DNA from 2 places in the Lactococcus sp. KTH0-1S genome. Region 2 is predicted to be linked to the other one. Evidence: riboswitches for the same ligand, from Rfam matches in the RefSeq annotation. Region 2 holds a riboswitch; the other holds the start of a gene.
What was found. A riboswitch is a leader RNA that binds a small molecule or an ion and turns the genes downstream of it on or off. The one in region 2 is predicted to bind FMN.
Positions count from the first base shown of each region.

Region 1: linked by a shared signal. The riboswitch ahead of ACRYLU_RS06210 (ECF transporter S component) and the one ahead of ribD (bifunctional diaminohydroxyphosphoribosylaminopyrimidine deaminase/5-amino-6-(5-phosphoribosylamino)uracil reductase RibD) in region 2 are both predicted to bind FMN.

Region 1 is NZ_CP195165.1:1,266,229-1,269,205, reverse strand. It holds gene ACRYLU_RS06225 (segregation/condensation protein A) at 1-61, shown strand, start outside; gene scpB (SMC-Scp complex subunit ScpB) at 54-620, shown strand; gene ACRYLU_RS06215 (pseudouridine synthase) at 607-1,326, shown strand; FMN riboswitch at 1,424-1,560, shown strand; gene ACRYLU_RS06210 (ECF transporter S component) at 1,675-2,295, shown strand; gene ACRYLU_RS06205 (ABC transporter ATP-binding protein) at 2,444-2,977, shown strand, end outside.
Region 2 is NZ_CP195165.1:1,026,253-1,029,229, reverse strand. It holds gene ACRYLU_RS05080 (riboflavin synthase) at 1-314, opposite strand, end outside; gene ribD (bifunctional diaminohydroxyphosphoribosylaminopyrimidine deaminase/5-amino-6-(5-phosphoribosylamino)uracil reductase RibD) at 314-1,402, opposite strand; FMN riboswitch at 1,584-1,700, opposite strand; gene ACRYLU_RS05070 (hypothetical protein) at 1,859-2,356, opposite strand; gene ACRYLU_RS05065 (hypothetical protein) at 2,375-2,977, opposite strand, start outside.

The DNA of each region.
Region 1 (2,977 bases), 240 kb from region 2:
TTTTTCTCAAGGAGAGCTTTTTGGAGAAATTATTTTAGAAAGAAAAGAAACTAGTGAATAAGACAGCAAGTTGTGAACTCTTACTTTTTGTATCTGGCGAAGCTGGTTTAACTTTGGCAGAATTGTCAGCATTGACAGAAATGTCTAAACAAGCTTGTCAGCAACAAATTGATTATTTAAAAGAAAAATATCATTCTGATGAAGAATCTGCTTTAACGATTATTGAAACTGCAGGTAAATATCGTATGGCTACAAAAGAAGAGTTTGCAGAAATTCTCAAAAACTATGCCAAAACTCCTCTTAATCAATCGTTGTCAAAATCAGCTCTTGAAGTTTTATCAATTATTGCTTATAAGCAACCTTTAACTCGACTCGAAATCGATCAGCTCCGTGGAGTGAATTCCTCAGGTGTTCTCTCAACACTTCGTGCTTTTGATTTGGTTGAAAAGGTCGGGCAAGTTGAAGCACCAGGACGTCCAAGTCTTTATGCAACAACTGAATTTTTCTTAGACTATATTGGGATTAATCATTTAGATGAATTACCTGAAATAGATGAATCAAGATTTATCGGAGAAGAACAAACCTTATTTAACGAAAGTGAAGAAAATGAGAATCAATAAATATTTGGCCCATGCAGGTGTGGCAAGCAGACGTAAAGCAGAAGAACTAATTTTAGCGGGAAAAGTAACGGTAAATAATGTTCCAATGACAAACTTGGGGTATCAAGTTTCAACTGGAGATATCGTTGAAGTTAATGGAGTAGCAGTTTATAACGAAGAACCCGTTTATTATCTTCTAAATAAACCAAGAGGCTATATTTCTTCAGTTAGCGATGACAAAGGACGTCAAACGGTAATGGATTTAATGCCTCAAGTTAAAGAACGGATATACCCTGTGGGACGTTTGGACTGGGACACAAGCGGTTTGCTTTTGCTTACAAACGACGGTGAGTTTACGAATATGATGACTCACCCACGTCATGGTGTTGATAAGGTCTATGTTGCTAAGGTAGAAGGCCAAGCGAACAAAGAAAACTTGCGTCCTTTAACTTTAGGTATGACTATTGAAGGTAAAAAAGTTAGTCCCGCCCGTTATGAGATTATTAAACAAGAGAAAACAAAAAATCATTCGATTGTTAGTTTAACTATCCATGAAGGGCAAAATCATCAAGTTAAAAAAATGTTTGCAGCTGCAGGACTTCCAGTACAAAAATTGAGTCGTATTCAATATGGTACTCTTACATTAGATGGACTTCCAACAGGACAATTTCGTCGTTTGAGTAAAAAAGAAGTTTCTCAATTGATTAATGCAGCCCAAGGAAATTAATTTGATTACTATAAAAGACAATTCTGTAAAGAGTTGTTTTTTTATTTCTTAAGCAAATATTATTCTTGATAAGCAAACTATTTTTGTGCTATAATAAAAATATCTTCAGGGCACCGTGTAATTCGGGACCGGCGGTAAATAGGGCTTTGACCTTATGACTCCGCGATTCGCTACGGCGATTGAAGCAGTGAGAATCTGCTAGCGACAGTAAAGTCTGGATGGAAGAAGATGAACAATTTTTGTAGTGTAATCAACTTCGGTTGGATTACTGTTTTTAGCCAAACCAAAAATGTCTATCAACTTCCTCGAAATTTGAAGAATTATTTTCTCATATTTGGAGGTTTTTTTATGTCTAAAACACGTCGGATGGTATTAATTGCCATGCTTGCTGCATTATCAACAATCTTATTATTGCCGATTTTGCAGTTTCCGCTATTGCCTGGAATTGATTTTATGAAAGTTGAACTCTCAATCATTCCAGTACTTATTGGAGTCTTTACTTTGGGATTGGGTGATGGATTTATTATCCTCTTTATTCGCTCTATCTTATGGTATCTCCTATTTAATCAAGGGCCATCAACTTGGATTGGTGTGCCGATGAACTTCGTTGCTTTGGGAATCTTCATGGCAATTGTTTGGTTCTTTACAAAGAAAAAATTCTCAATCAAAAACTATACAGTTGGTGTGGTTTTAGCAGCCATCGCATCAGTTCTTGTGATGATGGTATTGAATGTTTTCTACGCACTCCCTCTCTATCGTTTAGCTGCTGGCTTCGATGTTGATAAGATTTTTGTTGGAGCAACTCATCTTTTTAATATGGGTTCTCTATCAGTTACTATGAATCCAACTTATCTTTTAACAGTAGTTTTACCTTTTAATGCTTTGCAGTACATCATCTTTGCTCTGGTATTTGGATTGATTGTTGCAGTGTTCAAGAAAAACAAAGTCGTAAAATTTTATAATGCTTAATAAAAAAAGAAATTTCATTGATTTGAAGTTTCTTTTTTTATTTAAATAGTAAATAAGTGGGAATCTCACTTCATATAGTCTGTTTTAAACGCTTTCTTTATGGTATACTAATGTTTAGAATATTATAAAATAAAATGGAATAGACTGTATGAAAATTTTTAAAGATTTATGGTGGTTTTTTAAGGCAGAGAAAAAAGGTTATGGCGTTGGTCTATTAGCCCTTTTTATTGTTTCGTTAACTCACTTGATTCCGCCTTTAATTATCGGAAAAATTATTGACCATATTGTTAAGCGTAACTTGACTTTACCCTTAATTTTGAGTTTTTCTGGTATTTTATTGGTTACTGCATTCGTTGAATACGGCTTTCGTTTTCTTTGGTCGACAAATATTTGGGGTGAAGCTTTTAAACTAGAAAAAATGATCCGTAGTCGGCTTTTTAGGCATTTTTTGCGAATGGATACCCTTTTTTATCAGAGAAATCGGACTGGCGATTTGATGGCTCATGCAACTAATGACTTGCAAGCGATACAGAGTGTTGCTGGACTTGGTGTTTTGACTTGGGCAGATTCTTTAATGACGGGCGGGATGACAATCATTGCTATGCTCTTATTTATCGACTGGCGCCTGACGATTATTGCTTTCCTTCCTTTGCCTTTACTCGCGCTAGTATCTAAAATTTTA
Region 2 (2,977 bases):
ACTCCATCAATATGCCCTGACACAATATGCCCACCAAATCGGCCATTTAATGGCATCGCTCGTTCTAAGTTAACTTTGGCACCCGCATTTAAGGTCCCAAGATTTGAACGATTTAGACTTTCAGGCATAATATCAGCCGTAAATTCTTTTTGATTAAATTCAGAAACGGTCAGGCATAAACCATTTGTTGAAATAGAATCTCCAAGTTTCATATCCTCTAAAATCAAGGAAGCACGGATGCTAATTTTGAAGGATTTTTCTCTTTTTTGCAGGCGACTCACTTCCCCTATTTCTTCAATTATTCCTGTAAACATTAAAGAAGCTCACTTTCTAATAAAATATCTTCTCCTAGATAGGTTATTTGAGGCCTTTCTAGGAGATAGGCTTGATTGGGTTGCTCGATTCCATGCCCTTCAACTGGACTTGGTGCTTCTTTTCCACCAAATATTTTAGGGGCAATATAAGTTTGAACTTTTTGAACTATCCCTGCTTTTAATGCCGAAGCATTTAATGTTCCTCCACCTTCCAAGATAATACTGTCAATCCCTTTTTCTCCTAACTTTTTGGTCAATTCTTTCAAATTCAATCTTCCTTCTAGGCAAGAAACTAAGATAATTTCACAACCCGCTTTAAGAAAGGGAGCTTGTTTTTCGGGGTCAGACTCAGCTGTAGCAATAATCGTTGGAATTTCAGTAGCTGTAGAAACAATCTTGGAAGCTAAAGGACTTCTTAAATGAGTATCACAAATGATTCTTATCGGATTTTTCCCCTTTTCCAACCTGACAGAGAGTTGTGGATCATCTAAAATAAGTGTTTCAACACCAATCATAATGGCCATAAAACGTGAACGGTCTTGATGTACTTTCTGTCTTGCAATTTCACCTGTAATCCATTTTGATTGACCTGCTGATGTCGCAATTTTTCCGTCTAAAGTCATTGCATACTTCATCATGACATAGGGAAGCCCTTGACTAACATAATAAAAGAAAATTTTATTTAATTCTTCACATTCTTTTTCTAAAACATTGAAAGAAACTTCAATTCCAGCTTCTCTCATTGCTTTAATTCCTTTTCCTGAAACCAAGGGATTGGGGTCTAAATGCCCGATAACAACACGCTTAATTCTATTTTTTATAATCGCTTCAAAACAAGGGGGTTGTTTTCCCTGATGCGCACAAGGCTCTAAGGTCACATAAAGCGTGGCTCCTTCGGGAGATTCGTTACAATCCTTAAAAGCATTGATTTCCGCATGAGCTTCCCCATATTTTTCATGATAACCCTGACCAATAATTCTTCCTTCTTTGACAATAAGGGCTCCTACTTGAGGGTTAGGGTTGACATTACCACCTCCTTTTTTTGCAAGTACAATTGCTAAATCCATGTAGTATTCGTCTTTTTTCATCTATTCATCCTTTCTAATAAAAAATAAGACCCTAAAATAAAATTTCAGGGTCTTTTGATAAATTTTCTATTTTTTTCGAGCAAAAACGCAGCTCAAAAAACCAAAAATGGAGTGAATTATATCAATTCACTCCAGAGTTTTAGGCTAAATAGACATAATACTGACTAGAGTATTATGGTTTTATTATCTTCTTTCATCCAGACTATACTGTCGGCCTCGGAGTTTCACCGAATCATGCTGCAAGCAGCTCGCGGGCTATACCGCCGGTAGGGAATTACACCCTGCCCTGAAGATTTATTCAATTGTAGCTAAAGTATAGCATTTAAATTTAAAGATTGTCAAGAAATAAAAACGTGTTCTTTAAGTTAACAAATTAAAATCAAACATTAAAAGTTCACAGACAGATAATACAAGCGAACATCACCCTACTTTATTAAAGTCCAATATAGTTAAATATTATTTAATTTTATAATCAAAGCCCCCAAGAATTTTTCCTGTCTTGTCCTTTAAAACAAATCTCATTTTAAAATTCATCTCTTTAACCCATTGATGTTCTGATTTTGTAAGTTTTATTCCTTCTGCACTCTCCATTCCCTCTATTATCGATTTTTTTATCATAGGCATATCATTTTTGACAAAAGAAACATAATCATTTTCGACTATCAAAGTTACAACAATGGTATCTGTGCCACTTTCACTTGCTTTAATATCTATATAAAATGGATTTGAACCTTGAGAAGTTACAAGCTGCTTTTTCCCATTATTTAACGAGTGAGTTACCTCGTCTAGTAACTCTTGTTTTTCTACCTGATGATAAATTTTCGCTACTTTGGAAACACTAAAAAGGGTAATCACAAGAGATAAAAATATCATCCCCACAATCAAAGGAATTAACCATGGCAAAATTCTTTTCTTTTTCGGAGTAGTATCTATTTTCTGTGTATTTTTGTTCATCATTTTCATCCTTTGTTCTCATAAATTAAATCTCTTATAATTTAACCAATTATAGAGCCACTGAAGATTGATTATTGGCTTTTTTCTCTTTTGAACGATATCACCATAAAGTTTATTTTTCCAATAGGATAAAATCTCTTTATCCTTATTTGTAAGAATCGTTCGACTCTTATCTCCTATATCAATTGATAACAATCTACCCGAACGATTAAATTCATAGGCCCTGTAAATATTATTGTTTTTATCAGAAATGACTAAATTATATGTATTCTCAAAAAAATACCAACTGAAACTCACAAAATCTTGATTTGCCCTGTGATATTCTATATCAAATTGAGAAAAATTGTATGTGAAATGCCTATTATATGACTGAACCCAATGTTGATTATCTTTGAATCTGTCTATTTCTGTGCTCCAATCCGCATGTGGAAGATAGACGCTTGATAAATTAAAGATAACTGCACACATAACAGGGTTTGTTCCTGACTTATGAGAAATATTTTGTGCATAATATATTGAATAAACCCTTAAATTTCGGTATCCATATCCACTAATTAATAATACAAAAACAATAAAAATGATGATAGACAAAAATACTTTTAAAAACCTCCCTTTTCTTTT